DNA from 2 places in the Spirillospora sp. CA-142024 genome. Region 1 is predicted to be linked to the other one. Evidence: riboswitches for the same ligand, from Rfam matches in the RefSeq annotation. Region 1 holds a riboswitch; the other holds the start of a gene.
What was found. Region 1 has a riboswitch for glycine ahead of gcvP (aminomethyl-transferring glycine dehydrogenase). Riboswitches for the same ligand answer to the same signal wherever they lie in the genome.
Positions count from the first base shown of each region.

Region 2: another riboswitch for glycine. It lies ahead of gcvT (glycine cleavage system aminomethyltransferase GcvT); the one in region 1 lies ahead of gcvP (aminomethyl-transferring glycine dehydrogenase).

Region 1 covers NZ_CP192077.1:4,532,741-4,548,366, reverse strand. Annotated here, with positions in the region: gene ACQPZP_RS21855 (nitrate/nitrite transporter) at 1-510, shown strand, start outside; gene ACQPZP_RS21850 (maleylpyruvate isomerase N-terminal domain-containing protein) at 458-1,117, opposite strand; gene ACQPZP_RS21845 (plectin) at 1,354-1,770, opposite strand; gene ACQPZP_RS21840 (TetR/AcrR family transcriptional regulator) at 1,901-2,479, shown strand; gene ACQPZP_RS21835 (LutC/YkgG family protein) at 2,476-3,117, opposite strand; gene ACQPZP_RS21830 (lactate utilization protein B) at 3,114-4,523, opposite strand; gene ACQPZP_RS21825 ((Fe-S)-binding protein) at 4,586-5,314, opposite strand; gene ACQPZP_RS21820 (DUF5999 family protein) at 5,596-5,799, shown strand; gene ACQPZP_RS21815 (alpha/beta hydrolase family protein) at 5,897-6,514, opposite strand; gene ACQPZP_RS21810 (PPOX class F420-dependent oxidoreductase) at 6,566-6,991, shown strand; gene ACQPZP_RS21805 (tetratricopeptide repeat protein) at 7,007-8,137, opposite strand; gene gcvP (aminomethyl-transferring glycine dehydrogenase) at 8,332-11,214, opposite strand; glycine riboswitch at 11,274-11,385, opposite strand; glycine riboswitch at 11,386-11,480, opposite strand; gene ACQPZP_RS21795 (lysylphosphatidylglycerol synthase transmembrane domain-containing protein) at 11,747-14,224, shown strand; gene ACQPZP_RS21790 (MerR family transcriptional regulator) at 14,228-14,833, opposite strand; gene ACQPZP_RS21785 (bifunctional nuclease family protein) at 15,301-15,626, opposite strand, start outside.
Region 2 covers NZ_CP192077.1:7,531,111-7,546,736, forward strand. Annotated here, with positions in the region: gene ACQPZP_RS35535 (FadR/GntR family transcriptional regulator) at 139-879, opposite strand; gene ACQPZP_RS35540 (amino acid permease) at 1,032-2,567, shown strand; gene ACQPZP_RS35545 (glutamine synthetase family protein) at 2,579-3,934, shown strand; gene ACQPZP_RS35550 (aldehyde dehydrogenase family protein) at 3,943-5,316, shown strand; gene ACQPZP_RS35555 (3-oxoacyl-ACP reductase) at 5,331-6,095, shown strand; glycine riboswitch at 6,178-6,273, shown strand; glycine riboswitch at 6,278-6,365, shown strand; gene gcvT (glycine cleavage system aminomethyltransferase GcvT) at 6,439-7,533, shown strand; gene gcvH (glycine cleavage system protein GcvH) at 7,549-7,938, shown strand; gene glyA (serine hydroxymethyltransferase) at 7,935-9,191, shown strand; gene ACQPZP_RS35575 (L-serine ammonia-lyase) at 9,247-10,620, shown strand; gene ACQPZP_RS35580 (LysE family translocator) at 10,688-11,308, shown strand; gene ACQPZP_RS35585 (TetR/AcrR family transcriptional regulator) at 11,345-11,953, opposite strand; gene ACQPZP_RS35590 (MMPL family transporter) at 12,049-14,226, shown strand; gene ACQPZP_RS35595 (winged helix-turn-helix transcriptional regulator) at 14,332-14,778, opposite strand; gene ACQPZP_RS35600 (thiolase family protein) at 14,808-15,626, opposite strand, start outside.

The sequences.
Region 1 (15,626 bases):
TTCCTCGGCCCGCTGCTCGGGTCCCTGATCCGCCCGGTCGGCGGCTGGCTCGCGGACAAGGCCGGCGGCGCCAAGGTGACGTTCTGGAACTTCGTCGCGATGGCGGCGGCGGCCGCGCTGGTGCTGACCGCCTCGCTCAACAAGTCGCTCGCGCTGTTCCTCACCGGGTTCATCCTGCTGTTCGTGTTCAGCGGCCTCGGCAACGGCTCCACCTACAAGATGATCCCGGCGATCTTCCGGGCGAAGGCGGAGCTCGGCGTCGCCAACGGCGGCGACCCGGTGGCCGCCGAGCACGAGGCCCGCCGCCTCGCCGGTGCGCTCATCGGCGTCGCGGGCGCCATCGGCGCCTTCGGCGGCGTACTGGTCAACATCGCGTTCCGGCAGTCGTTCCTGAGCTACAAGACCGGCGACGGCGCCTACATCGCGTTCATCACCTACTACGCGCTCTGCTTCGCCCTCACCTGGCTGGTCTACCTGCGGACCCACCCGAGGAAGCTGGCGGGCGTCTGACCCCGCGCCGACCGCCCCGCCGCCGGCCGGACCCCGCACCGGGGTCCGGCCAGCGCGGCGACCGGCCCGACGAGCGCAGCACCGCCTCCCACGCGTCCCCCGGCTCCAGCGGCAGATGCGGGACGCCCCAGTGCCACGCCGACACCAGCAGATCGGGGTCCCGCGGCCGGTAGTCGGCCCCGACCGCGCGGGCCATGTCCCAGGCGTGCAGATGCCACTCCACGCAGGCCGCGCCCGCGTGGTCGCCGACCGTGTACTTGGTGCCGCGGTAGATGAGGTGGGTACGGTCCCACATGTCGGGCATCAGGTCGGCGTACGCCCCCGCCGACACCCCGAACGCCATGATCCGCTCGGGCCCGGGCTCCGCCGGCAGCACCGCGAGCTCCGTCGCGTTCTGCCGGGCCTGCTGCCGGATCAGCACCGCCGTCGCCGCCTCCTGCGCGAACAGCTTGGCCAGCCGGCTGTCGGGCGCGTCCTGCAGGTACTCCAGGAAGTTCTCCGCCACGCACCGCAGATGGCCGGCCAGATCGATCAGCTGCCAGTCGGCGCAGGGCGTCGGCACGTCCCAGTCCCCGACGGTGTCCGCCAGCGCGCGGATCGCCTTCACCCCGTCCTGATAGGACTCGAGTACGCGGCACCGGTCCGGCGGCGTGCGCTCCACGTGACTTCCCCCAACGTCCAGAGCACCGTGTGCCCTCTCCGCCGGGACGTGTCCGCGCGCCCGGCACGCTGGTACGACGTGCGGCGCGGGGCACCCCCCGGCGTTCCCCGAGAGGGCAGACTGTCAAAGTTCGGTGGCCGGTGCCACCCGGTGACGCTGTGTCGTCACATGTCCGCGACGGCTCAGACGCGCACGGTCGGCTGCGTCCGGAAGCTGAGCCGGTGCGCCTCCCGCGCGGTGCGCAGCCGGTCGACCTCGTCGGTCCACGGGCGGACCGCCGGGCGGGCCTTGGCCTTGCGGTAGGCGATCTCGGCGGCCCGGCGCGCCGCGGCGTCCTGCGTCTCCACCGAGTACACCTTCGGGCCCATCGCGACCCGCTCGGACGCCTCGGCGGCGGCGAGCACGGCCGTCAGCGCCTTGTCGAACGCGACGGTGAGCCCACTCAACTCCGGGCCGGACACGCCCGCGGCCTGCGCGGCCCGCAGCGCCCGCTCCGCCTCGCCCGCCGCCGCCAGCCGGTCCTCGTACTCGGCGGCCAGCCGCTGGTCGGCCTCGTACGGCTCCGCGACGTCCTTGCTCACCCGGCGGCCCAGCGGCATGGCGGTACTCCCTCGACGGTCGTGCAGTGTGCGGTCGTGCAGTGTCCGATCGAGGTAAGCGTACGCGTGGTCCCGGCGTGTCGTGACGCCGGACACCCGGCTTCGGCCCTTTACGCAGTAAGGTCATCGCATGGTCCGGCAGCCCAGCATCAACGCCCAGCACCGCGCCCCGCTGTCCATCGAGCGGATCATCGAGGCCGCCCTGCAGATCGTGGACGGCCAGGGACTCGGCCGCCTCACGATGCGCCGCCTCGGCGACGCGCTGGAGGTCGAGGCGATGGCGATCTACCACCACCTCCCCCGCGGCAAGGAACAGCTCCTGGACGGTCTCGTCGCGCACGTCGCCTCCGCCCCGGCCGACGCGTCCGCCGACGCGTCCGGCGGGGGACGCTGGCAGGACGCGCTGCGCGCGTGGGCCGGCGGCTACCGGGGGCGGCTGCTGACGCACGCGGGCGTCCTCCCGCTGGTCGTCACGCGCCGCAACCCCGCCGCGCTCACCACTACGGTCGCGTCCCTGCGGGAGGTCCTGCGCCTCGGGGGCGTCGCCGAGGACACGGCGGCGGTCGCCGCGCACACGCTGCTCGGCTACGTGATCGGCCACGCCGCCCTGGAGGTCCGCGGCACCGCCGAGGACGGCGCCGACCGCACCGTCGACTGGGACGCCCGCTTCACCGCCGGGCTCGACGTCGTCCTCGCCGGAGTGCGCTAGTCCTCCACGACGAGGACTTCCAGGTGGTGCGGGCCGTGGGCGCCCTCCACCCGGACCATCTCGATCCCGTAGGTCGCGGAAGGGCCGCTGATCCAGGTGAGCGGGCGCGCCGGATCGAGCCGCCCGATCGCCTCCGGGACCGTCCCGACGATCTGGTCGGCGTGGACGACGCACAGGTGGTAGCCGGGGACGAGGGTGAGCGCCCGCCTCCCCTGCGCCCGGCCGCCGTCCAGGACGACCGTGCCCGTCTGCGCGACGGCCACCGCGCAGCCGGTCACCACGCCGTCGACCGCGGCGAGAGTGTCCAGGTCGACCGGCGGGGTGTCGGCCAGCGCACGGACGCCGTCCAGCTCCGCGAGCCAGCCGAACGGCAGGTCCGCCGGGACGACGATCTGCTTGGCCTCGCGGCCCCACAGCGCGGCCGCCACGGCGGTGCCCGCCTCGTCCGCGCCGACGTGCCGCACGGCCGCGCGGTTGTCGGCGACCCGCTCGGTGAACAGGGCGAGGACGTCGGCCCTGGTCTCGGCCTCCGCCTCGGTCAGACGGCGGGCATAGCCGCGCGGGACCGGCGGACGCGTCCCGCGGCTGCCGCCCAGCGCCTCCCGTACCCGCCGCAGCACCTCGTCGCGCGAGCTCATGCCCGCGTTCTCTTCCACCAGGCGCGGAAGCTCTCCGAGGGCGGCACGGGAACGTCGCGGGCCTCCGTCCACTTGCCGAGCAGGCCGGGAAGCCGGCGGATCCGGCCGCCGCGCGACAGCAGCCGCGCCCAGCGGGTGCCGCGGCGCATCGCGGTCTCGTGCCGGCGCGGGTCGCCCATCGTCCAGGCGAGGCCGCGCATCAGCACCATCTCGGGCGTCGGGACGGGACGCCGCCGGCGCGACTCGACCACCGCTCCGCGCAGGTGGACCAGCACGTCCGGAATGTCGATCTTCACCGGGCAGACGTCGGCACAGGCGCCGCAGAGCGTGGACGCGTACGGCAGCGAGGCGTCGGCGGCGCTCTCCACACCGCGCATCAGCGGGGTGAGCATCGCGCCGACCGGCCCCGGATACACCGGCCCGTACGGACCGCCGCCCGTCCGCTCGTAGACGGGGCAGACGTTCAGGCAGGCCGAGCAGCGGATGCAGCGCAGGGCGGCGCGGCCGGCCTCGTCGGCGAGCGCCCTGGTGCGGCCGTTGTCGAGCAGGACGAGGTGGAACTCGCGTGGCCCGTCGCCCGGCGTCACGCCCGTCCAGGACGAGACGTAGGGGGTCATCCGGTCACCGGTCGAGGAGCGCGGCAGGAGCTGAAGGAACACCTCCATGTCATCCCACTCCGGGACGACCTTGTCGATACCGGCGACGGTGATCAGCGTCTCGGGGAGCGTGAGGCACATGCGCCCGGCGCCCTCCGGCTCCAGCAGGACGACCGTGCCGGACTCGGCCACCAGGAAGTCCGCGCCGGTGATCGCGACCCGGGCCCGCAGGAACCGCTCGCGCAGGTGGGCCCGGGCGGCGGCGGACAGCGCCTCGGGGTCGGCGGCCGGCTCCGGGCCGGCCGCCGGGACCGCGCGCCGGAACAGCTCCCCGATCTCCGCGCGGTCGCGGTGCGCGGCCGGCGCCAGCAGGTGGGACGGGGCGTCCTCGCCGAGCTGGACGATCATCTCGCCGACGCCGGCCTCGCGGACGGTGACGCCCGCCCGGGCGAGCGCGTCGTCCAGGCCGGTCTCCCGGACCGTCGCGGACGCGCCCTTAACGACGTCCTTCGCACCGGTGCCCCGCACCAGGCCGGTGACGACGCGGCGCGCCTCCGCCGCGTCCGCCGCCCAGTGGACGGTCCCGCCCGCCTCGGTGACGGCCCGTTCCAGCTCCTCCAGGTGGGCGTCCAGGTCGAGGAGGGCCGAGTCCCTGACGGCGCGCCCGGTTTCGCGCAGGTCCTCCCAGTCGGCCGGCTCGCCCGCGGCGGCGGCCTGCCGCTCCCTCATCGCGGCCGTCGCACCGCGCAGGTTGCGGCGCAGCCGGGTGTCGGACAGCGCGGACCGCGCCGCGGCGGAGAACTTCGGCATCGGCAGTGGCACCGGCCCGCTCGTCCCCGGGGAGGACGGCGTCGTCCCCGGGGAGGAGGCCGTCACGACGGCCCCGTCTCGGCGAGGATCTCGGCCAGGTGCATCGTCCGGACGCCGCCACGCAGCCGGGACAGCGCGCCGCCGATGTGGGCGAGGCACGCGTCGTCGACCGCGCAGACCACGTCGGCGCCGGTGTCGCGGATGTGCCGGACCTTGTCGGCGACCATCGCCACCGACACGTCGGAGTTCTTCATGGCGAACGCGCCTCCGAAGCCGCAGCACTCACCGGCGGCGGGCAGTTCCACCAGATCGAGGCCCTTCACCGCGCGGAGCAGCCGCAGCGGCCGGTCACCGAGGCCGAGGGTCCGCATGGACTGGCAGGACGGGTGGTAGGTGACCCGGTGCGGGAAGTAGGCGCCGACGTCGGTCACGCCCAGGACGTCGACGAGGAACTCGGTCAGCTCGTAGACGGCGAGGCCTTCGGCGGCGCGGGCCAGGCCGGGGTCGCGGGCCGTCCGGGCGATCCTCGGGTAGGCGTCGCGGACCGTGGCGGCGCACGACGCGGACGGCGCCACCACCACCTCGCAGCCCTCGAACGCGGCGGAGTAGGTGCGGGCGAGGCCGGCGGCCTCACGGTGGTAGCCGGCCGTCCAGTGGATCTGGCCGCAGCACGTCTGCCCCGGAGGGAACGTCACCTCGTGGCCGAGCCGCTCCAGCAGGACGGTCACGGCCTTCCCGGTGTCGGGGAACAGCGCGTCATCGAAGCACGCGACGGACAGCGCGACCCGCACCGGCCTCACTCCCCCCACGCCCTGCAAAGCCCGTTCCCCCGCCGAACATCGTAGGGGTTTCAGGCCCCGGCGGCGTGTCGTTCTCCGTCCGTTATCGCGCGGAAGGGAGGCTATTGCCTGGCACCTCGGGGTGAGGGGGATCACAGCCGTCCGGTACTCCGGTACCAACGGACAACCGTCCCAACGGGCTATGGCCGGGTGGATGCGAACCACTTCACACTGGGGTGCGTCAATACAGGAAAGCACCACGACCGACCAGTAGTTGAGACCGGAGGCACACGATGTGCCCGCACCAGCCGCCCTGTCCCTCCCACGACGCACCCGACCGCGACGCCGCCCGCACGCTGGCCTCGCACCCCGAGCAGGGGTGGAGCCTGCTGTGCAACGGTGTCGTGCTCTTCGAGGACACCGGTGAGCTGCTGCCCGACGGGGGAGTCATCGCGCCGCACCGGCCGACGGACCTGCAGGCGCCGTCCGCCGCTTGAGCGGTCTCCACGGGGGACTAGTTCAAACGGGTGATCATCCTCGGGGGCACGCCCACCTGCCCTTGACCTCTGGGCCCGCGCCGGGCCCGGAGGAACCCTACTCCCGGCCCGTCCGCACCGGACGGGCCGCCCACTTTCTCAGCCACGGTTCCACCGCCCGGCCGACCGCCGCGGGGTCCTTGTTCAGGTCGTGCCGCTCCCCGGGCAGCACCGTCACCGCCGCCGCGTCCGCCGGATCGGGCACGCCGAACGGGTCACGGTCGCCGTTGACGACGAGGACCTCCACCCCCGCCTCCCGCAGCTCGCCCACCCGGCTCTTCTCCGGCCTGCCCGGGGGATGGAGCGGGAACGCCAGCGCCACCACGCCCGCCGCCCCGGCCGCCGTCGCCGTCCGGCACGCGACCCGCGCCCCGTTGCTCCGGCCGCCCTGGACGAGGGGCACGTCCCCGAACCTCTCCCGCAGCACGGCGACGATCTCCAGCCACGCCCCGTCCTGCTTGACCGCCGAACCGGGCGCCCGGCGTCCGGCGAGCCGGAACGGCTGCGTCACCCGCGCCACGGCGCCGCCGAGCCCGAGCGCCGCCGCGCGGACCGCGAGCAGGTCGGCGGCGTCCACTCCCCCGTTCGACCCGTGCGTCAGGACCAGCAGGAACGCCGGGTCGTCGACCTCGTCCGGCGTCACCTCGGCCGGCCCGTGCGCCGTCAGGATCTCCATGTGACTCACCGTAGCGGCACGTCCAAATGATCTCTGCGGCAGACTGGGCACATGGAACAGATGACCGACAGCGAGTGGCGCGCGTTCGTCATGGAGGGCACCCGCACCGGCAAGGCCGGTGTCACCCGCAAGGACGGCACGCCGCACGTCACGCCGATCTGGTTCGTCCTCGACGGCGACGACGTGCTGTTCAACACCGGCCGCCACAGCATCAAGGGCCGCGTCCTCGCCCGCGACCCGCGCATCTCCATCTGCGTCGACGACCAGGTGCCGCCGTACTCGTACGTGCAGATCCGGGCCGAGGCGACCCTGGTCGAGGACCTGGACGAGGTGTTCCGGTGGGCCGCCGCCATCGGCGGCCGCTACATGGGCGCCGACCGCGCCGAGGAGTTCGGCCGCCGCAACGCCGTCCCCACCGAGTACCTGGTCCGCGCCCGCATCACCAAGGTGGTCGCCGAACGCGCCATCGCCGGCTGACCGGCGGAGCGCGGCTCAGCCCTCCGGCCGGTTCGGGGCGGGGGTGCCCATGGCGAGGCGGAGCCGCTCGGCGAAGCTCTCGTGCAGCAGCGGACCCCACGGATAGCCGTTCGGGACGCGCACCGCCCTGCCGAGGACCTCGTGCGTCTCCCCCGGCCGGCGCTCGCCCGGCTCGTCCGCGTACCGGACGGCCAGCAGCGCGTACATGTGGTCGAGGGCGCCGAACGCCTCGCCCGCGACGGCGGGGAGCGTCCCGTCCGACACCGCCTCCTCGACGACCGGCTCCCACCACAGGTCGCCGGGGTCGCCGTCGTCCTCGGCGTCGCCGAAGTCGCGGCGCAGCCGCGCCCGCACCTGCCCGGCGATGCCCGGGTCGGCGAGCCCGCGCCGCCACACCTCGGCGGCCTCGCCGCCCCGCCCCCGCAGCGGCAGCGTCCGCGCGAGCAGCTCGGTGGCCAGCGGCCCGACCTCCGCGTCGGCCGGGTCCTCCCCCAGCGCCGCGCCGAACGCGCCGATCGCCTGGTCGAGGTAGGAGATGCCGAGCGCGACGGCCAGCCGCCCGTAGGCGTACGGGGCGGTCTCGCGATCGATCAGCTTCAGCGCCGCGGTCAGGATCCGCTGGGCCCTGGCCGGCTCGCCGCGCTCCAGCAGCCGCTGCGCGAGGTCGTGCGCGGCGGGCGGCCCGTACTCGGGGTCGCCGGTCCCGATCACCGCCTCCCAGTGATCGCGCGCCGCGTCGAAGTCGCCGGCGTCGTCGGCGATCCTGGCGAGGGCCAGATGGGCGGGCGGAAGGTAGGCCGGGTTGCCGAAGTCGACCACGACCCGCCAGGCGGGCGCCGCCTGCTCGTGCTCACCGGCCCGTTCGTGGGTGAGCGCCAGATGGTAGGCCGCCCTGGGGCCGTACTCGGGGTCGGCGGTCGCGATCGCGGCCCGGTCCGCCTCCCGGGCCCGCTCCACCTCCCCGGCGTCGTCGAGGACGACCGCCAGCCCCAGCGCGGCCTGCGCCCGGCAGGACGTCCCGCCCAGGGCGAGCACCTTCTGGAACAGCAGTGCCGCCCGCTCCGCCTCACCGTTCTCGGCGAGGCTCCGGGCCTCCTCGCACAACCGCGCCGCGTCGTCGGATACCGGTTCCGGGGACTCGCTCATCGCTCTTCTGCCCTCTGGGGGTCGGGGTCCGCAAAGAGACTAGCGACCCGGCCCCGCCGCGTCCCGCGACGACACCCCGAAACCCCCAGCAAGATCACTAATCGGTCCCGTTCTGCCCAGGGAGCGACCCCCTGGAACCCCCGTCACGGGCCGTGCGACCTCCGGCCACCCGGCCCGTTGTCCCGGTGCGCGGCTCAGTCCTCGAAGGCCTCCGGGGGCGGGCAGGAGCAGACGAGGTTGCGGTCGCCGTAGGCCTGGTCGATGCGGCGGACGGGCGGCCAGTACTTGGCCTCGCGGAGGGACGGCAGCGGATAGGCGGCCTCCTCGCGGGTGTAGGCGTGCTTCCAGTCGTCGGAGACCAGGCAGCCGGCGGTGTGCGGCGCGTTCTTGAGCGGGTTGTCCTCGGCGTCGTAGCCGCCGTCGGCGACCCGCCGGATCTCCCGGCGGATCTCGATCATGGCGTCGCAGAACCGGTCGAGCTCGGCGAGGTCCTCGGACTCGGTGGGCTCGATCATCAGGGTGCCGGCGACGGGGAACGAGAGGGTCGGCGCGTGGAAGCCGTAGTCGATGAGGCGCTTGGCGACGTCCTCGGCGGTGATCCCGGTCTCCTTGGTGATCTTGCGGAGGTCGGCGATGCACTCGTGCGCGACGAGGCCGTTCCGCCCGGTGTAGAGGATCGGGTAGTGCGGGCCGAGGCGGGCGGCGAGGTAGTTGGCGCCGACGATCGCGCCCTCGGTGGCGGCGCGCAGGCCGTCCGGGCCCATCATCGCGATGTAGGCCCAGGAGATCGGCAGGATGCCCGCCGACCCCCACGGCGCCGCGGAGATCGGGCCGACGCCGGTCTCCGGGCCGGCCTCCGCGCGGAGCGGGTGGCTGGGCAGGAACGGGGCCAGATGCGCGCGGACGCCGATCGGGCCGACGCCGGGACCGCCGCCGCCGTGCGGGATGCAGAACGTCTTGTGCAGGTTGAGGTGCGAGACGTCCGAGCCGAACTCGCCGGGGCGGGCGAGGCCGACGAGCGCGTTGAGGTTGGCGCCGTCCACGTAGACCTGGCCGCCGGCCTCGTGCACCGCCGCGCACACGTCGGTGATGCTCTCCTCGAAGACGCCGTGCGTGGACGGGTAGGTCACCATGATCGCGGCGAGCCGGTCCCCGTGCTTGCCGATCTTGGCGTGCAGGTCGTCCAGGTCGACGTTGCCGCCCTCGTCGCACGTGACCACGACGACGCGCATGCCCGCCATCACCGCGCTGGCCGCGTTGGTGCCGTGCGCGGAGGAGGGGATCAGGCAGACGTCGCGGTGCTCCTCGCCACGGGACGCGTGGTAGCCGCGGATGGCGAGCAGGCCGGCCAGCTCGCCCTGGGAGCCGGCGTTCGGCTGGACGGAGACCTTCGCGTACCCGGTGATCTCGGCGAGGTACTCCTCCAGCTCACCGATCAGCTCGACGTAGCCGGCGGCCTGGTCGAGCGGCGCGAACGGGTGGACGTTCGCGAACTCGGGCCAGGTCACCGGCTCCATCTCGGCCGTGGCGTTCAGCTTCATCGTGCAGGAGCCGAGCGGGATCATCGAGCGGTCGAGCGCGATGTCCTTGTCCTGGAGCCTGCGCAGGTAGCGCAGCATCGCGGTCTCGGAGCGGTGCGCGTGGAAGACCGGGTGGGTCAGGTAGGGGCTCTCGCGGCGCAGGGCGTCCGGGAACGCCTCGGCCACCTCGCCGACGGCCGCGCCGGACGCCGTGACGCCGAACGCCTCCAGCACGGCCGTCACATGCGCGGGCAGCGTCGTCTCGTCGCAGGCGATCCCGACGTGGTCGGCGTCCGCGGGCCGCAGGTTGATCCCGCGGTCGCGGGCCGCCGCGACGACCTCGGCGGCCCGGCCGGGCACGCGGGCGAGGACGGTGTCGAAGAACGCCTCGTGGACGACCTCCACGCCCCCGGCGCGCAGCCCGGCGGCGATCTCGGCGGCGCGGCGGTGCGCCCGCTGCGCGATCGCGGCCAGCCCCTCGGGCCCGTGGTAGACCGCGTACATGCTCGCCATCACGGCGAGGAGGACCTGCGCGGTGCAGATGTTGCTGGTGGCCTTCTCCCGGCGGATGTGCTGCTCGCGGGTCTGCAGCGCGAGCCGGTAGGCGGCGGCGCCGTCCGCGTCGACGGACACGCCGACGAGCCGTCCGGGAAGCTGCCGCTGGATGCCCTCGCCGACCGCCATGTAGCCGGCGTGCGGGCCCCCGAACCCGTAGGGGACGCCGAACCGCTGCGCGGAGCCCACCGCGATGTCGGCGCCGGACTCGCCGGGCGGCCGCAGCAGCGTCAGCGCGAGCAGGTCCGCGGCGACGACCGCCTTGGCGCCGCGCCCGTGTGCCTGCGCGATGACCGGCTCCAGGTCGCGGACGGCGCCGGACGTGCCCGGGTACTGCAGCAGCACGCCGAAGAAGTCGCCGTCCGGCAGCCCGGCGGACAGGTCGGCGGTGACCACCTCGATGCCGAGCGGGACCGCGCGCGTCCGGACGACCTCGATCGTCTGCGGGAGCGTGTCGGCGTCGACGAGGAACGTCCCCGGCTCCTTGCGCTTGGAGACGCGGTGCGCGAGGGCCATCGCCTCGGCGGCGGCGGTGCCCTCGTCCAGCATGGAGGCGTTGGCGACGGGCAGCCCGGTCAGGTCGGCGACGACCGTCTGGAAGTTCAGCAGGGCCTCGAGCCGGCCCTGGGAGATCTCCGGCTGGTAGGGCGTGTAGGCGGTGTACCAGCCGGGGTTCTCCAGCACGTTCCGCATGATCACACCGGGGGTGGTCGTCCCGTGGTAGCCCAGCCCGATCATGGAGGTGAGCACGGTGTTGCGGGACGCCAGTTCGCGGAGCCGCTCCAGCGCGGCGGTCTCGCTCAGCGCGGGCGGCAGGTCCAGCGGGCGGGAGGTGCGGATCGCGGCGGGGACCGCGTCGTCGATCAGCGCCTCGATGCCGGAGTAGCCGATGGCGGCGAGCATCCTGGCCTGGTCGGCGGCCGAGGGGCCGACGTGCCGGTCGGCGAACGCGGAACGGGGGTGCTGCGGCGAGGCCACGGGGGCGAAGAACTGGCCGGTCATGGAGAGCCTCCTGGCTGCTGCGGTCGCTCAGGGCCACCGCCGGCACGGGCCGGCGGCCGGTCTCCCCCTCTGTCATCGGCACCTGAGAGCTTCACCCGCGCGGCGGGGTTTCCCCTTCGGTGAGCCGCCCTTCCCCGTGTGCGGGGATCGACGCCTGCTTTCCAGAGGTGCCTCGCCCGCGCGGTCCTTTTGCCTGAGAGGTTCCGGGGAGGTTGCCCCTTCGGCGCCCCACGCTGGCGGCGTGGGATCTCTCCCGCACAGGGTCGACGGCATGTCCTGGGACGAACCCTACCCAAAGACGCGTCCGCCGGTCCGTCCCGCCCCCGCGGAGGGCAGGCCCCGGGCCGCGACGCCGTACCGGCGAGTACGATGTGCTCACTCACCTGGGACGGGACGGCCCCGGGCCACGGGGGCGCAACCGGGGGGCCGCCGGGGTGGACACGCGTCCGGCCGGGCGGCGGCCCGCTCGACGGCGCGCCGCCCGGTCTGGGACGCTGATCACGATGACGGACGGTCGGGGCGGCGGTACGGCGTGACACAGACCCACGACGGCGCGGTGCGCCGGAGGCAGGGTGCGACCGCCGGGGTGCCCGTGGACGAGCCCGCGCAGCCGGACCGGATCCGCCGTCCGTCCGACGCGATCAGGTTCGCGGCCTCGGTGGTGGGGCTGGCGGCGGTGATGCTGCTGGTGTCGATCGCGCAGCAGACCACGCACGGCCTGCAGACCGACATCGCCGAGGGCACCGCGCACGCGCCGCGGCTGCTGCTGACGCTCGCGACGCTGGTGTCCAGCTTCGGGGTGCTGGCCGTCCCGGTCGCGTTCGGGATCGAGCGGCTCTTCAACAAGGACGGCACGCGCGTCGCGATCGCGCTGCTGGCCGCCGTGATCGCTTTCGGGATCACGGTGGGCCTGGACGACCTGGTGGTGCGGGCGGCCCCCGGCGGCGTGCTGGACTCGCTCATCTGGGGCGGCACGGAGACGGCGCCGGTGCACACCGACATCGCCCCGGTGATCGCGTTCGTCAGCGCGGTCGGGATGGCGGGCCGCGCCCGCTGGCAGGCCGCGACATGGACCATGATCGGGCTGGCGGCGCTGACCGGGCTCACCGCGTCCTACGCCTCCGTCGCCGCGCTCGCGGCCACCTACGCGCTGGGGCGCGCCATCGGCCACGGCACCCTCTACGCGGTCGGGACGCCGAACCCTCGTCCGTCCGGCATGACCGTGGTGGCGTCGCTGGAACGGCTCGGGCTGCGCCCGAAACGGGGAGCGCGGCTCGACGACCCGGCGGACGACACCGGGGAGGCCCGCCGCTACGGCGTCGTCCTCGCCTCCTGCCCGGCGGACGGGTACGGCGCGCGGCTCCCGGCGGGGCGCGGCCCGCACGGCGACTGGGACCTGGAGGTCCGCGTCCTCGACCGGGACCAGCAGACCGCGGGCCTGCTCTACCGCGTGTGGCGGCTGCTGCGGCTGCGGGCCGCGACGACCGGGCGGACGCTGCGGTCGCTGCGCCGGTCCCTGGAGCTGGAGTCGCTGATGGCGTACGCCGTGGACGCGGCGGGCGTCCGGACCCCGCGGCTGGTCGGGACGTGCGAGGTCGGCACGGAGGCGGCGCTGCTGGCCTACGAGCACGTGCCCGGGCGGCGGCTCGGGGACGTCTCCGACGAGGAGATCACCGACGCGCTGCTGACGGACGTGTGGCGGCAGCTCCGGTCCCTGCAGGCGGGGCGGCTCGCGCATCGCCGGCTGGAGGGCGACGCGGTCCTCGTCGGCGAGGACGGGCTCGCCTACGTCACCGATCTGCGATCCGGGGAGACGGCGGCGGGCGACCTGGCGCTGCGCCTGGACCTCGCCCAGCTGCTCACCACGCTGGCGCTGCGGGCCGGACCCGAGCGGGCCGTCCGGACGGCCGCGCCCGTGCTGGGCGAGGAGGCGCTGGGCGGGGCGGTGCCGCTGCTGCAGCGGGTGGCGCTGTCCCGGGCGACGCGCACCCGGCTGCGGCACCACCGGGACCTGCTCACCCGGATCCGGGAGCAGATCGTCCGGCTCAAGCCGGAGACGGAGGCGGCACCGGCCCGGCTGGAACGGTTCCGGCCCCGGACCATCTTCAGCATCGTGGCGCTGTCCGTCGCGGCGTACATCGTCATCCCGCAGGTGACGAGCCTGGACATCGGCCATCTGGCGGCCACGGCCAGCTGGCACTGGGTGGTCGCCGCGCTGGCCGCGGCGTCCCTCACCTATGTCGCGGCGGCGCTGATGCTCATCGGGTTCGTCCCGGAGAGGCTGCCGTTCTGGCGGACGGTGCTGGCGCAGGTCGCGGCGTCGTTCGTGAAGCTGGTGGCGCCCGCGGCGGTCGGCGGCGTGGCCGTCAACACCCGGTACCTGCAGCGCTCGGGCGTCCGGCCGGCCCTCGCGGTCGCGAGCGTGGGCGCGTCGCAGCTGGTCGGGCTGGTCACGCACGTCCTGCTGCTGGTGCTGTTCGGGTTCCTGACGGGGTCGACGGCGAAGGCGACGCAGGATCTGGCGCCGTCCCGGACGATCGTGATCGCGGTGCTGGCGCTGGGACTGCTCGCCGGGCTCGCGCTGACGGTCCCGCGGGTCCGGCGCGTCGTCACCTCACGGCTGCGGAGCATGTTCTCGGGCGTGCTGCCGCGCCTGGTGGACGTCCTGCAGTCGCCGAAGAAGCTGTCCACGGGGATGGGCGGGACGCTGCTGCTGACGCTGGCGTTCACGCTTTGCCTGGACGCGTCGATCCGCTCGTTCGGCGGGTCGCTGCCCTGGACGACGGTGGTGCTGGTGTTCCTCACCGCGAACGCGGTCGGGTCGGCGGCGCCGACGCCGGGCGGTCTCGGCGCCGTCGAGGGCGCGCTCACGCTGGCGTTGACCATCTCGGGGCTGACCGCGGAGACGGCGGCGTCGGCCGTCCTGCTCTACCGCCTGCTGACGCTGTGGCTGCCGGTGCTGCCGGGCTGGGGTGCGTTCACCTTCCTGCAGCGCAAGGAGGCGCTCTGAGGGTCAGCCGGTGCGGCGGGCGCGCCGCCGGTTGGCGAGCTCATCGTGGGGGTGTTCGGCAGGGTCCGCGTCGGCGGCGGCGGCGCGTTCACCGGGAAGTTCCGCCAGGCTGCCCTCCACCTCCTGCCACACCCGTCCGAGCGCGATGCCGAACACGCCCTGCCCGCCCTGGAGGAGGTCGACGACCTCGTCGGCCGAGGTGCACTCGTAGACGCTCACTCCGTCGCTCATCAACGTGATCTGGGCCAGGTCCTGCACGCCCCGGTCACGCAGATGGGTGACGGCGGTGCGTATCTGCTGGAGCGACACACCCGTGTCGAGCAGCCGCTTCACGACCTTCAGCACGAGGATGTCGCGGAAGCTGTAGAGCCGCTGGCTCCCGGACCCGTGCGCGGACCGGACGCTCGGCTCCACCAGCCTGGTGCGGGCCCAGTAGTCGAGCTGCCGGTAGGTGATCCCCGCCGCGGCGCACGCCGTCGGGCCGCGGTAGCCGACATCCTCCGGTGGCACCGACACCTGCGTGTCGAAGAGCAGTCCCTGCTCCCCGGCGCGCTGGGACGCCATGTGCCTGTCGGGGGTCGCCTTGCCCTCGCCGCTGCTCACCGCCACGCGGACCTCCGGCTCCTATCATCCCGCGGCGCTTCGTCAAGGGGGTTTGACGAATTACACCACGGGTGTTCCACCAGCACGGTAGGTGCCGGTCAGGGCGTGGTCAACGTTCACCGTCGGCGCGTCGCATGCCCGGATGAACCGGCTTCACGTGGGCAAACTGCGCACCTTCGCCGCCAACGCACTCCATACCCCGATGCTCCCCCCGCAAAAACCGCCAGGTCCACCGCAATGGAAGACCAATCGCCCCATGGCGTGAACTTACCCTCCACAGTGACATTCCCCACACACCCCCGACCCGCAAACCCCCAGGCCGACCCCCCTTTCCCCAAGCCAAAGCCGCCCAGGGGGTGCGGGGCGGAGCCTCGCAGCGGGGGTTCCAGGGGGTCGCCCCCCTGGGTGGACGCAGGACGCGCGAGTTTGGGAGCAAGCGAAGCTTGCGACCATACCTCGCCCCGAGCAGCGGCCTATCCGGCGCGGCCGAAGTCCTCGGGGGAGATCGTGTCGAGGAACTCGCGGAACTTCTCGACCTCGTCCTCCTGCTCGTCCGGGATGGCCACGCCGGCCTCTTCGAGGACGTCCTCGCTGGCGAAGATCGTGGCGCCGGTGCGCAGGGCGAGGGCAATGGAGTCGGACGGGCGGGCGCTGACCTCGACGCCGTTGGAGAAGATGAGGTCGGCGAAGAAGATGCCTTCGCGCAGGGCGGTGATGTTGACGGTGCGGAGCTGGACGCTGAGGGCGTCGAGCACGTCGCGGAACAGGTCGTGGGTGAGGGGCCGGGCCGGCAGCACCC
Region 2 (15,626 bases), 3.0 Mb from region 1:
CCGACCACGGCATCGGCCGCGGGGGGCGGCACTGGGCGCAGGATTCCACCTGCACGCCCACGCCACCCCACCACGATGGGCAGATCCACCAGTCGCAATACTCAACACGACTACGGATCCCTAAGCTGATCAGAGACGCTAACCGAGGAAGCCGCGCAGAAGGGCGGCGGTGCCCTCCAGATGCTCGGCGACGGCGCGGCGGGCGGCCTCCGGGTCGCCGGCGAGGACGGCCTCGACGATCGCGGCGTGCTGGAAGGACGCGTGCTCGATGTTGGGCCCGAGGACGGGGATGGCGTTGAGCAGGTCGGTCACCCGCATCCGGGCGTCCGCGCAGGCCGCCGAGAGCAGCGCCGACCCGGTCATCTCGGCGATCGTCAGGTGGAAGAGGGTGTCGAGGCGGCGGTAGGCGTCCGGCCCGGCGGCGTCCAGTTCGGCCAGCCGGATGCGCAGCAGCTCGCGCTGCGCCTCGGTGAGCCGGGTCGTGGCGAGTATCTGGGCGGCGCCGGTCTCCACCGCCATGCGGAAGGTGAGTGTGTCGTTGAGGTCATCGCCCATCTGGGCGAGGGCGCGCTTCAGATCGGACTGGCGCGGCTTCGGCCGCTGGTAGGTGACGAACGTCCCGCCGAACCGTCCCCGGCGGGACTCCACGTACCCCTCCTGCTGGACGGCCCGGATCGCCTCGCGCAGCGTGACGCGGCTGACGCCGAGCAGCGGCGCGAGCTCGCGTTCGGGCGGCAGCCGCTCGCCGCGGTCGACGACGCCGAGCTTGATCGCCTGGAGCAGCCGCTCGACGGTCTCCTCGAAGGCGTTTCCCGTCCGGACGGGACGGAACACCGCGCTCGCGGCGAGGTCGGGCAGGGCCTGATCCGGCTCGGGCATGACCGTCCTTCGGGGCCGCGGGGGTCGGGGAGTTCCACGTTACAGGTGCGTTTCGTCGCGCTCAGGGTCTTGACGGGAGCGCCGTCACAAATATTAATGGTCTGTCGTTAGCCCATTAAGGGCGGCACGACCCCCTGGACGAGGAGGTGCTCGTGAGCATCGACGAGCACAAGGCTTCCGCCGGCCCCGACCCCATGTCCGACGACGAGAAACGGCTGCACGAGCTGGGCTACGCCCAGGAGCTCAGCCGGTCCATGTCCGGTTTCTCCAACTTCGCTGTCTCGTTCACCATCATCTCGGTGCTGAGCGGCTGCCTGACGTCCTACACCATCGGCCTCAAGGGCGGCGGACCCGTCGTCATCACCTGGGGCTGGCTCGGCGTCGGCGCCATGACGCTGCTGGTCGCGCTCGCGATGGCCGAGGTCTGCTCCAGCTACCCGACCGCGGGCGGCCTCTACTACTGGGCCGCCAAGCTGGCCCGGACGAACGGCCCCGCGTGGTCGTGGTTCACGGGCTGGTTCAACTTCATCGGCCAGGTCGCCGTGACGGCGGCCATCGTCTACGGCTCCGCCGCGTTCCTGAATCCCCTGCTGGACCTCCAGTTCGGGTTCGACGTGTCGCTCGGCCACACGTTCCTCCTGTTCGCGGTCCTGCTGGTCGTGCACGCGCTGCTCAACCAGTTCGGCGTCAAGATCGTGTCGCTGCTGAACAGCGTCAGCGTGTGGTGGCACGTCCTCGGCGTCGCGATCGTCGTCGGCGTGCTGGCGATCAAGCCGTCGCACCACCAGTCGGCCGGGTTCGTCTTCTCCGAGTTCGTGAACGAGACCGGCTGGCAGTACGGGGCCTACGCGGCGCTGATCGGCCTGCTGCTCTCGCAGTACACGCTGACCGGGTACGACGCGTCCGCCCACATGACGGAGGAGACGCACGACGCGGCGCGGTCCGGCCCGAAGGGCATCGTGAACTCGGTGCTGATCTCGGTCGTGGCCGGCTGGATCCTGCTGCTCGGCGTCACGTTCGCGATCCAGGACTACGGCAAGGCGGTCGAGGGCGGCCCGGCCGAGATCTTCATCGCGGCCACCGGCGAGACGACCGGCAAGCTGCTGATCCTCGTGTCGTTCGGCGCGCAGTTCTTCTGCGGGATGTCCTCGGTGACGGCGAACTCCCGGATGATCTACGCGTTCTCCCGGGACGGGGCGCTGCCGTTCTCGTCGTTCTGGCACCAGATCAACAAGCGGAGCCGGACCCCCACCAACGCGATCTGGCTGGCCGCCGGGGGCGCGTTCCTGCTGGCCCTGCCCGCGATCTGGAACCTCACCGCGTACCTGGCCGTCACGTCCGTCGCGGTCATCGGCCTCTACATCGCCTACGTGATCCCGACGTACCTGCGGCTGCGGCAGGGCGCCGACTTCCGGGCCGGGCCGTGGAACCTCGGCCGCTGGAGCAGGCCCATCGGCGCGCTCGCGGTGGTGTGGGTGCTGTTCGTCTCGGTGGTGTTCATGCTGCCGCCCGCGAACCCGATCACCAAGGACTCCTTCAACTACTCGCCGATCGCGATCCTGGTGGTGCTGGGCGGCGCCGCGCTGTGGTGGGCGGTGTCGGCCCGCAAGTGGTTCAAGGGCCCGAAGGTGCAGGGCAGCGCCGAAGAACTGGCCGCCATCGAGCAGGAACTCCAGTCGCTCGGTTAGGAGCTGAGAACGTGACCACATCGCTCACCCTCGACGAGTTGCGCGAGGAGGCGGCGGCGGGCCGGATCGACACCGTGATCGTCGCGATCACCGACATGCAGGGGCGCCTCCAGGGCAAGCGGCTCTCGTCCCGCTTCTTCCTGGAGGAGGTCGCCGGGCACGGCTCGGACGGCTGCAACTACCTCCTGGCCGTGGACGTCGACATGAACACGGTGGACGGCTACGACATGTCGTCCTGGGACACCGGCTATGGCGACTTCGTCATGCGTCCCGACCTCGCCACCCTCCGCCGGATCCCCTGGCAGGAGGGGGCCGCGCTCGTCCACGCGAACATCGTCGCGGAGGACGGCACCGGCGTGGGGCCCTCGCCCCGGCAGATCCTCTGGCGCCAGCTCGACAGGCTGGCCGAGCGGGGCTGGGGCGCCTTCGTCGGGACGGAACTGGAGTTCATCGTCTACAAGGACTCCTACGAGGACGCCTGGGGGAAGGCGTACCGCGACCTCACTCCGGCCAACCAGTACAACGTGGACTACTCGCTGCTCGGGGGCGCCCGCGTCGAACCACTGCTGCGCCGGATCCGCAACGGCATGACCGGCGCGGGGATGTACGTGGAGTCGGCCAAGGGGGAGTGCAACCTCGGCCAGCACGAGATCGCGTTCCGCTTCGACGAGGCCCTGCGCACGTGCGACAACCACGTCCTCTACAAGACGGGCGCCAAGGAGATCGCCGCCCAAGAGGGCATGTCGATCACGTTCATGGCCAAGCCGAACGAGCGGGAGGGCAACTCCTGCCACGTCCACCTCTCGCTGCGGTCGTCGGACGGGTCGCCGGTGCTGGCCGGGGACGGCCCGCACGGGCTGTCCCGGCTCGGCGAGCACTTCATCGCGGGCCAGCAGGCGTGCCTGCGCGACTTCACGCTGCTGTACGCGCCGAACATCAACTCCTACAAGCGCTACCAGCCCGGCTCGTTCGCGCCGACGGCGATCAAGTGGGGCGTCGACAACCGGACGTGCGCGCTGCGGCTCGTCGGCCACGGGCCGTCCCTGCGCATCGAGAACCGGGTGCCCGGCGGCGACGTCAACCCGTACCTGGCGGTGGCCGCGATGATCGCGTCCGGGCTGCACGGGATCGAGAACGAGCTTCCGCTGGACGAACCGTTCGTGGGCAACGCCTACGCGACCGACGCCGACACCGTCGTCGGGACGCTCCGCGACGCCGCCGCCGACTGGGGCCGCAGCTCCCTGGCCCTGGACGCCTTCGGGAAGGAGGTCGTCGAGCACTACGCCAACTACGCCCGCGTCGAACTCGACGCCTACGACCGAGCGGTCACCGACTGGGAGATGTTCCGCGGCTTCGAGCGGTTGTGAGGCTCTTGTTGACGGGTGACGAGTTCGACGTCGTGAATCCGGCCACCGAGGAGGTCATCGAGCGCGTTCCGCTGGCCTCGGCCGAGGACGTGGACGCGGCCGTGGCGCGGGCCCGGCAGGCGTTTCCTGCCTGGCGGGACGTGCCGCCCGGAGATCGGGCCCGGTTGTTGCGGGCGTTCGCCGATCTCGTGGACGCGCATGTGGACGAGCTGGCCGCCCTGGAGGTGCGCAACGCCGGGCATCCGATCGGGCAGGCGCGCTGGGAGGCCGGGAACCTGCGGGACGTCCTGCACTACTACGCGGCGGCGCCCGAACGGCTCGCCGGACGGCAGATTCCGGTGCCGGGCGGGCTGAACGTGACGTTCGCGGAGCCGCTCGGTGTCGTGGGCGTGATCGTCCCGTGGAACTTCCCGATGCCGATCATGGGCTGGGGGCTGGCGCCGGCGCTGGCCGCGGGCAACGCCGTCATCGTCAAACCGGCCGAGCTGACGCCGCTGACCGCGCGGCGGGTCGGCGAGCTGGCGCTGGAGGCGGGGCTGCCCGAAGGCGTGGTGCAGGTGCTGCCGGGCGCGGGCCCGGTGGCGGGACGGCGGCTGGTGGAGCACCCGGACGTCCGGAAGATCGTGTTCACCGGGTCGACGCGGGTCGGCACGGAGATCATGGCGGCGTGCGCGCCGGGTGTGAAGCGGCTGACGCTGGAACTCGGCGGCAAGAACGCCAACATCGTGTTCGCCGACGCCGACCTGGAGAAGGCCGCCGCGACCGCGCCCTCCGCGGTGTTCGACAACGCCGGGCAGGACTGCTGCTCGCGCTCCCGGATCCTCGTGGAGCGGCCGGTGTACGACCGGTTCCTCGAACTCCTGGAGCCCGCCGTCCAGCGGGTCGTCGTCGGGGATCCCCGGGATGAGAAGACCGAGGTGGGTCCGCTGATCAGCGCGGCGCACCGGGAGAAGGTCGCCTCGTACGTCCCGCACGACGCGCCTGTGCTGATCCGGGGGTCGGCGCCGGAGGGGCCGGGGTTCTGGTTCCCGCCGACCGTACTGGCCGGGCCGTCCTGCACGGCGCTTCCGTCCTGGCGGGACGAGGTCTTCGGGCCGGTCGTCACCGTCGTCCCGTTCGAGGACGAGGCGGACGCGGTCCGGCTCGCCAACGACACGCCCTACGGGCTGTCCGGCTCGATCTGGACCCGCGACGTCGGGCGCGCCCTGCGCGCGTCCCGGGCCGTCGAGGCCGGGAACCTGTCGGTGAACTCGCACGCGTCCGTCCGCTACTGGACGCCGTTCGGCGGGTTCAAGCGGTCGGGCCTCGGCCGCGAGCTCGGCCCGGACGCCCTCGACGCGTTCACCGAGACCAAGAACGTCTTCATCGCCACCGAGCAATGACAGGAGTGACATCCATGCAGCGTCTGGAGGGCCGGGTGGCCGTCGTGACCGGCGGCGCGGGCGGCATCGGCCTCGCCACCGCGCGCCGCTTCGCACAGGAGGGCGCCCGGGTCGTCGTCGCCGACCTGGACGAGACCGCCGGCAAGACCGCGGCGGACGAGCTGGACGGCCTCTTCGTCAAGGTGGACGTCACCGTGGAGGACGAGGTCACGGCGCTCTTCCGGACCGTCCACGACGCCTACGGGCGCATCGACGTGGCGTTCAACAACGCCGGCATCTCCCCACCGGACGACGACTCGATCCTGGAGACGGGCCTGGACGCGTGGAAACGCGTCCAGGAGGTCAACCTCACGAGCGTGTACCTGTGCTGCAAGCACGTCATCCCCTACATGCTCGACCAGGGCAAGGGCTCGATCATCAACACGGCGTCGTTCGTGGCCAAGATGGGCGCGGCGACGTCGCAGATCTCCTACACCGCGTCCAAGGGCGGCGTGCTGGCGATGTCGCGGGAGCTGGGCGTGCAGTTCGCGCGGCAGGGCGTCCGGGTCAACGCGCTGTGCCCTGGCCCGGTCAACACTCCCCTCCTGCGGGAACTGTTCGCCAAAGACCCGGAGCGGGCGGCGCGGCGGCTCGTCCACGTCCCGGTGGGACGGTTCGCCGAGGCGTCCGAGATCGCCGCGGCCGTCGCGTTCCTGGCGTCGGACGACGCGTCCTTCATCACGGCCTCGGAGTTCCTCGTGGACGGCGGCATCTCCGGCGCCTACGTCACCCCACTGTGAGGTGAGCTGCCACAACCTGCCATGAGCACGGCAGGGGCTCTTGGGTCTGCAGGAAGAGAAATGCAATAATCAACACCGCCGATGATCCCGTGCGGGAGAGTCCCCGGCAGCCGGCCGGGGACGCCGAAGGAGCAAATCCTCCCCGGAACCTCTCAGGCCCACGGACCGCACGGGCCAGGCGACCTCTGGAAAGCGGGGACCGCGGTCCCCCGCCGAAGGTGAAAGCCCGCCGGGCAGGCGGGTGAAGCTCTCAGGCGCCGATGACAGAGGGGGAGGCACCGAGACGCCCGGTGCGCGAGTGGGACGATGGACCACGCGCGCCCGCGACGAAGGAGCCGAACCCATGTCCGCCGATCCGATCCCCAAGAAGACGCCGCTGCACGACGTCTACCAGGACCTCGGCGCGAATCTCGTCGACTTCGCCGGCTATCTGATGCCGCTGCGCTACGCGAGCGAGACCGCCGAGCACCAGGCCGTCCGCACCGGGGCGGGGCTGTTCGACCTGTCGCACATGGGGGAGATCTTCCTCTCCGGTCCGGGCGCGGGCGCCGCGCTCGACTTCGCGCTGGTCGGGAACCTGTCGCCGATGCCGGTCGGCAAGGCCCGCTACACGATGATCTGCGGGCCGGACGGCGGCGTCCTGGACGACCTGATCGTCTACCGGCTGGCCGACGACACCTGGATGGTCGTCGCGAACGCCGCGAACGCCGCCGTCGTCCGGGAGGCGCTGATCGAGCGGGCCGCGGGCTTCGAGGCCGCCGTGGAGGACCGTTCCGAGTCGTACGCGCTGATCGCCCTGCAGGGCCCGCGTTCGCAGACGATTCTCGAAGGCTTCACCGAGGCGCCGCTCGCCGGCCTCAAGTACTACGCGATCCTCGCCGGGCGGGTCGCGGGCGTCGACGCGCTCGTCGCCCGCACCGGCTACACCGGCGAGGACGGTTTCGAGCTGTTCGTGGACGCGTCCGACGCCGTCGCGCTGTGGAGGGCGCTCGCCGCGGTGGAGGGGGTCGTCCCGGCCGGGCTGTCCGCCCGCGACACGCTGCGCCTGGAGGCGGGCATGCCGCTGTACGGGAACGAGCTGACCGCGGAGACCACCCCGTTCGAGGCCGGCCTCGGCCGGGTCGTGAAGCTGGACAAGCCGGGCGACTTCGTGGGAAAGACCGCCCTGGCGGCGCAGGCGCAGACCCCGCCGGGCCGTAGGCTCGTGGGGCTGGTCGCGCGGGGGCGTCGCGCGCCTCGCAAGGGGTACCAGGTCGTCACGTCCGGCGGCACGCCGTGCGGGGTCGTGACGAGCGGCGCCCCGTCGCCCACACTGGGCACGCCGATCGCCATGGCCTACCTCGACAGCGGCGTCGGGGAGACGGGCCTCGCCGTGGACGTCCGCGGCCGGCATGAGCCGGTGGACGTGGTCGAGCTGCCGTTCTACAAGCGTTCCTGAAAGAGAGAAGTGATCGTGAGCGTTCCTGAGGAGCTCCGCTACAGCGAGGAGCACGAGTGGGTGTCGGGCCTCGGCGGCGAGGACGGCATCGTCACGGTCGGCATCACCGCGCACGCCGCCGACGCCCTCGGCGAGATCGTCTACCTCGAACTGCAGCCCTCCGAGGGCGACGCCGTCGAGGCGGGCGAGCCGTGCGGCGAGGTGGAGTCGACCAAGTCGGTGAGCGACATCTACTCCCCCGTCAGCGGCGAGATCACCGCGATCAACGGTGCCGTGGTGGACGAGCCGAAGGTCATCAACGACGACCCGTACGGCGAGGGCTGGATCTTCAAGGTCCGCATCTCGGAGGAGCCGGGCGACCTGCTCGACTCCGCCGCCTACGACAAGCTGATCGAGGAGTCATGACGTTGTACGACTCGCTCGCGACTGCGGACCCGGAGGTCGCCGAGGCGGTCACCGCCGAGCTGCGGCGGCAGCAGAACACCCTCGAAATGATCGCGTCGGAGAACTTCGCGCCGGTCTCCGTGCTGGAGGCGCAGGGCTCCGTCCTCACCAACAAGTACGCCGAGGGCTACCCGGGCCGGCGCTACTACGGCGGCTGCGAGTACGTCGACGTCACCGAGCAGCTGGCCATCGACCGGGCCAAGGAGCTGTTCGGCGCCGACCACGCGAACGTCCAGCCGCACAGCGGGGCCCAGGCCAACACGGCGGTCTACTTCGCGCTGCTCCAGCACGGCGACACCATCCTCGGCCTCGACCTCGCGCACGGCGGGCACCTCACGCACGGGATGCGGCTGAACTACTCGGGCAAGGTGCTGAACGTGGTGCCGTACCACGTCCGCTCCGAGGACGGCCTGGTCGACATGGACGAGGTCGCCTCGCTCGCGGCCGAGCACCGGCCCAAGATGATCGTGGCGGGCTGGTCGGCGTACCCGCGGCGGCTCGACTTCGCGGCGTTCCGGGACATCGCCGACTCGGTCGGGGCGCTGCTCATGGTCGACATGGCGCACTTCGCGGGCCTGGTCGCGGCGGGCCTGCACCCGTCGCCCGTCCCGTACGCCGACATCGTCACGACCACGACGCACAAGACGCTCGGCGGACCGCGCGGCGGCCTGATCCTCGCCCGCGAGGAGTACGGCAAGAAGATCAACTCCGCGGTGTTCCCGGGCATGCAGGGCGGCCCGCTGGAGCACGTGATCGCCGCGAAGGCGGTCGCCCTCAAGATCGCCGCGTCGGACGAGTTCAGGGCCCGGCAGGAGGCCACCGTCGAGGGCGCGCGGCTGCTCGCCGAGCGTCTTCTCGCCGAGGACTCCGCCAAGGCCGGCGTGAAGGTGCTGACGGGCGGGACCGACGTGCACCTCGTGCTGGTCGACCTGGTGGACTCCGAGCTCACCGGACGGGACGCCGAGGACCGCCTGCACGAGATCGGCATCACGGTCAACCGCAACGCGGTGCCGAACGACCCGCGCCCGCCGATGGTCACGTCCGGTCTGCGGATCGGCACGCCCGCCCTCGCCACCCGCGGCTTCACCGCCGCGGACTTCGCCGAGGTCGCGGACGTCATCGCGCTGGCCCTCCAGCCGTCCTACGACCGGGACGCACTGGCGGCGCGCGTGACGGCCCTCGCCGAGAAGCACCCCCTGTACCCGAACCTCTGACGTCACCGTGCCCCCTCCGGTCCGCGGAGGGGGCACAGCCACAACGAGGCAGCGCATGGCCATCAGCGTTTTCGACCTGTTCAAGATCGGCATCGGACCGTCGTCCTCCCACACCGGCGGCCCGATGGCCGCCGCGCACCGCTTCGCCCGCGGCCTCGAACGGGACGGGCTGCTGGAGAAGACCGCCTCGGTCCAGGTCGTTCTCTACGGCTCGCTCGGCCTCACCGGAAAGGGCCACGGCAGCGACAAGGCCGTCATCCTCGGCCTCGAAGGCGACAAACCCGAACTGGTCGACGTCGACCGGGTGGACGAACGTCTCCAGGCCGTCCGCGAGCGCGGCGCGCTACGCCTGTTCGACGACCACGACATTCCCTTCGTGGTCAACGAGCATCTGCATTTCGAGCGCAAGAAGTCGCTGCCCGGCCACCCCAACGGGATGCGCTTCACGGCCCTGGACCCCTCGGGCGGCGAGCTGCGCGCGAAGGTGTACTACTCGGTCGGCGGCGGCTTCATCCTGGACGAGAACGCCACCGGAGCCGACCGCATCAAGCCCGACGACACCGTCCTGCCCCACCCCTTCGACACGGCCGCCGAACTCCTCGAACGCTGCCGTGAGACGGGCCTGTCGGTGTCCGCCCTCATGCTGGAGAACGAGAAGGCGTTCGGCCGGACGTCCCGTGAGATCCACGACGGCCTCCTGAACCTCTGGCATGTGATGCGCGCCTGCGTCACCCGGGGGTGCAGCCACGAGGGCCTGCTGCCCGGCGGGCTGAAGGTCCGCCGCCGCGCCCCGCAGCTGCACCGCCAGCTCACGGCCGAGAAGGCCGCCGACCCCCTCCACGCGATGGACTGGGTCACCCTCTTCGCCTTGGCCGTCAACGAGGAGAACGCCGCCGGCGGCCGCATCGTCACCGCCCCGACGAACGGCGCCGCCGGCATCATCCCGGCCGTCCTGCACTACTACGACCGCTTCGTCCCGGGCTGCGATGACGACGGAGTCGTCCGCTTCCTCCTCACCGCCGGAGCGATGGGCGTCCTGTTCAAGCAGAACGCGTCCATCTCCGGCGCCGAGGTCGGCTGCCAGGGCGAGGTCGGCTCCGCCTGCTCCATGGCCGCCGCCGGTCTCACCGAGGTCCTCGGCGGCACCCCCGAACAGGTCGAGAACGCCGCGGAGATCGGCATCGAGCACAATCTCGGCCTCACCTGCGATCCGGTCGGCGGCCTCGTCCAGGTCCCGTGCATCGAGCGCAACGCGGTCGGAGCCATCAAGGCCATCAGCGCCGCCCGCATCTCCCTCCGCGGCGACGGCCGCCACTTCGTCTCCCTGGACAAGGCCATCAAGACGATGCGCGACACCGGCCGCGACATGCTCGACAAGTACAAGGAGACGTCGCGCGGCGGTCTCGCCGTCAACGTCATCGAGTGCTGACGGCCCGGGCGCCCACCTGGGGATCTCCGGTTTCGCGCGCGGGCCGGATCGTGTGATGATTTGCGGCATGCCGGTCGATTCTCATCTGCTCGCGATCTTCTTCGTGACCTCCCTCATCGCGATGGTGATCCCCGGTCCCGACATGCTGTTCATCCTCGGGTGCGGCATGCGGGGCGGGCCCCGGGCGGGGCTGCTCGCGACGGCGGGGGTCGCGACGAGCGAGGCCGTGCACGTCGCCGTGGCCGCGGCGGGGCTGGCCGCGCTCTTCGCGGCGGTGCCGGTCGCGTTCACGGCGGTCCGGATCGTCGGGGCCGCCTACCTGATCTACCTGGGCGTCCAGACGCTCCGGCACCGCAGGGACGAGGACGTGGCACCGGCCGGGGTCTCGGGGCGCCGGGCCTACCTCAACGGGCTGGTGACCAATCTGCTGAACCCGAAGATGGTCACCTTCACGATCGCGTTCCTGCCCCAGTTCATCGATCCGGGGCTCGGGCATGTGTGGGCGCAGTTCGCGATCCTCGGCGCCATCCTGATCGTGCTGGAGTTCATCGTGGACGGCACGGTCGGCGTCCTCGCGGGACGGATCGGCGACTGGCTGCGCAGCCGGCACACCGCCCGCCGCAGGCTCAACGCCACGGTGGGGACCCTGTTCATCGGCCTGGGCATCCGCCTGGCCGCGGAGCGCTGACCCCGGGAAAGGATCCGGGCTCCGCGGAGGCGCGGGTCAGCCGATGACCGGGGCCAGATAGCCGTGCAGGACCTTCTTGAGCTCGCGGATCAGGGCCGGGCGGTCTTCCGCCGCTGACCCGACGACCAGCGGGACCATCGCCTGGAAGATCCGGATGGCCACTTCGGCGGTGCGGGCGCGGTCGGCGGCAGGCAGGTCCGGGGCGCGGGCGGCGAGCAGCCCGTCGACGCGCCCGGTCAGTTCGGTGTGCACGGACTCGACCGCCTTGGCCAGGCCGGCGGGCATGTCGGGACGCGCGAACAGCGCCTTGAAGCCCGGGTTGGCGAGGTTGAACTCGATCATCGGGTCGACGGCGCGGTCGAGCACATCGTCGAGGGAGAGCCCGGCGGAGCCGGTGGAGCCGAACGCCTCCTCGTACGCGGCGCGCACCTGGGTGACGAACCGGTCGGCGAGCGCCCCGGCTATGGCCTCCTTGTTCGGGAAGAACTGGTAGAGCGACCCCGGTGAGACGCCGGCCTCCGCCGCGATCGCATTGGTGGTCGCCTTCTCGTACCCCATGCGCGCGAAGACGTCCGCCGCCGCGGTGAGGATGCCCGCGATCCGGCGTTCGCCGCGCGCCTGCCGCCGCGGCCGTGTCTGGTCCATCCGCGCTCCCTGCCGTGATTGCAAATACGAGCAACTACTCGTAATCTGCCGAGTGCGAGTGATCGCTCGTGTTTTCAGTCTAGCGGGGGTGGGTCATGCTCGGCAGGTCGATCGCACGCCGGTCGTGGTGGGTCGTGATCGCGGGGATCCTGGTGGCGGTCGTCGCAGGTCTCGCCGGCGCGGGCACGCTCGGCGCGCTGTCGCTGAACCGCTTCGAGGCGCCCGGGTCGGAGTCGATGCGGGCACGCGACGCGCTGGCCCGCGACCACGGGACCGGCAGCCCGAACGTGGCGCTGCTCGTCACCGCGCGGCACGGCACCGTCGACGGGCCCGAGGCCGCAGCGGCGGGACGGGCGCTCACCCGGGAACTCGCCGCCCGGCCCGGAATCGGCGACGCCTGGTCGTACTGGACTCAGGGCACCCGGACGCTGCGCAGCGAGGACGGGCGGCAGGCCCTCGTCCTGGCCTGGGCCCCGGGCGACGCCGACCGGGTGCGCCGCGAACTGCTGCCCCGCCTCGCGCCGGACTTCGACCGGCGGAGCGCCGACGTCACCGTCCAGGTCGGCGGCGGCGACGAGGTGTTCCGGCAGGTCATGGAGCATTCCCGGCGGGACTTCCTGCGCGCCGAGGCGATCATCCTGCCGGTGGTGTTCGTGCTGCTGTGGCTGGTGTACCGGCGGGTCGCGGCCGCGCTGGTCACGCTCGGCACCGGGCTGTTCGCCGTGCTCGGGTCGCTCGCCCTGTTGCGGGCCGCCCTGGCGGTCACCGAGATCTCGACCTTCGCCTCGAACGTCGTGCTCGTCATGGGCATCGGGCTCGGCGTCGACTACGGCCTCTTCGTCGTCTTCCGGTTCCGGGAGGAACTGCGGGCCGGTGCCGAGGTACCGGAGGCGGTCGCCCGGACCGTGCGCGGCGCGGGCCGCACCGTGGTGTTCAGCGGCGTCACCGTGGCCGCCTCCCTGTCGGTGCTGCTGGTGTTCCCCTTCCCGTTCCTCAACTCGTTCGCGTACGCGGGCGTCGCCGTGGTGGCGGCCGCCGTCCTCGGCGCGACCGTGCTGCTGCCCGCGGCGCTGCGGCTGCTCGGCCACCGGGTGGAACGGCGCTCCGTCCCCTCCGGCGAAGGCTTCTGGCACCGCTTTCCCGCGCTGGTCATGCGCCGTCCGCTGCTGTTCGGCGGGACGGCGCTCGGGCTCCTGCTCGTCCTCGGGTCTCCGGTCCTGGACGTGCGCTTCGGCGTGCCCGACGACCGCGTCCTGCCGCAGTCCGCGCCGGCGCGGCAGATGTACGACCGGATCCGGGACGGCTTCGCCCAGGAGGAGGCCGACGCCGTCCACATCGTCGCCCGCTCCGCCGACCCCGCCGAGATCGGCCCCTACGCCGCCCGGCTGTCGCGGCTGGACGGCGTCGTCCGGGTCGACTCGTCCGCCGGCTCCTACAGCGGCGGCCGGTCCGCCGCGGCGCCGGACGGGGCCCGCCTCACCGCCGGATCCGGCTCACGGCTGGTGCTGGTCGCCACCTCCGACCGGCAGCAGAACGACACGCTCGGCCTGGTCAGGGACGTGCGCGCGGTCCACGCCCCGTTCGGCGTGCTGGTCGGCGGCGCCCCCGCCGAGATGGCCGACTACCGGGACGGGGTGACCTCCCGGCTGCCGCTCGTGGCCGGGCTCATCGTGGCGGTCACGCTCGCCGTCCTCTTCCTGATGACCGGCAGCGTGATCGCGCCACTGAAGGCGAGCGTGCTCAACCTGCTGAGCCTGTCGGTGATGTTCGGCGCGCTCGTCTTCGTCTTCCAGGAAGGCCATCTGTCCGGTGTGCTCGGCTTCACCCCCACGGGGTCCATCGAGCCGAGCATTCCGATCCTGATGTTCTGCATCGCCTACGGCCTGTCGATGGACTACGAGGTGTTCCTGCTCGCCCGCATCAAGGAGGAGTACGACCGGACCGGCGACGCCCTGGCCTCGGTCCCTGCCGGCATCGCGCGCAGCGCGCCCCTCGTCACCGCCGCGGCGCTCACTCTCGCCGTCTCGTTCGCCGCGTACGCCACCGGCCAGGTCGTCTTCCTGAAGGAGCTCGGCATCGGGATGGCGCTCGCGGTGGCCGTCGACGCCACGCTGATCCGCGCGGTGCTCGTCCCGGCCCTCATGCGGCTCGCGGGCCCGTTCAACTGGTGGGCGCCGGGCCCCCTGCGGCGCCTCCACCGGCGCTTCGGGGTGTCGGAGGCGCCCGCACCGTCCGAGCCGGCGACGGTGGCCGTCGCCGATCCGGTGCCGTGAGCCCGCACTCCCGGCGTGCCGCAGCCGCGATGCGCTCGTTGGCGTGGGCCTGCTCAGCGGCGGCCGCACTTCCGGCGTGCCGGCCGGAGCTCCGATATGGCGGCGTCAGGCGGTCCGGGCGCCTCGGCCGGTGGGCGAGTGGGCGCCGCGGCGGGCCTCGTTGCCGCAGTGCCGGCAGATGACCAGGGGGTTGACCGGCTCGCCGCAGGAGTGCCGCCACTGAACCGGCGGATCGTCCGGGTGCAGGTGCCGGTCCCCCCACGCCATCAGGACGAGCAGCACATCGCACAGCTCCACCCCGGCGGGCGTCAGGTGGTACTCGTACCGCACCGGGTGGTCGCTGTAGCGTTCGCGGCGGATGATGCCGTTCGCCTCCAGCTTGCGGAGCCGGGACGTGAGGATGTCGCGGGACGCGCCCGTGTTGTAGACGATCTGGTCGAAGCGCCGCACCCCGTAGCTCAGCTCCCGGATCGCCAGCAGGCTCCAGCGTTCGCCGACCAGGTCCAGGGTGTCGGCGATCGAGCACTCGCGCGGGTCGGCGTCCTTCGGCATACCGGGAAGCCTATCCACCGGACGGCCGGTCAAAGCCGCTCGACGATGGTGGCGTTGGCCAGGCCGCCCGCCTCGCACATGGTCTGCAGGCCGAACCTCCCGCCGCGGTCTTCGAGCGCGTGCAGCAGCGTGGTCATGATGCGGGCGCCGCTCGCGCCGAGCGGATGGCCGATCGCGATCGCGCCGCCGCGCACGTTGACGCGGGCGAGGTCGGCGCCGGTCTCGCGCTGCCACGCGAGGACGACCGGGGAGAACGCCTCGTTCACCTCGAACAGGTCGATGTCGTCCAGGGCGAGGCCGCCGCGCTTCAGCACCTTCTCGGTCGCCGGGATGATCGCGGTGAGCATCAGCAGCGGGTCGTCGCCGACGACGGCGAACGCGTGGAAGCGCGCCCGGGGGCGCAGGCCGAGGCGCTCGGCGACGTCCGCACCCATGACCAGGACGGCGGCGGCGCCGTCGTTGACCGGGGACGCGTTGCCCGCGGTGATCTTCCAGCCGATCTCGGGGAACCGCGCGGCCATGCGCTCGTCGTGGTAGGCGGGCCTGAGCCCGGCGAGGGCCTCGGGCGAGGTTCCGGGACGGACGGTCTCGTCGCGCTGCCCCGCCCAGGCGACCTCCCGGTCGAACTCCCCGTTCTTCCATGCCTCGGCCGCGCGGCGGTGCGACTCGTAGGCGAAGGCGTCGAGTTCCTCGCGGGTGAATTCCCAGCGGGCGGCGATCAGCTCGGCGCTGATGCCCTGTCCGACGAGGCCGTCCGGGTAGCGGTCGGCGAGCATCGGCCCGAACGGGTCGCTGCCGGGCAGGACGCTCGACCCCATCGGCACCCGCGACATCGACTCGACACCGCA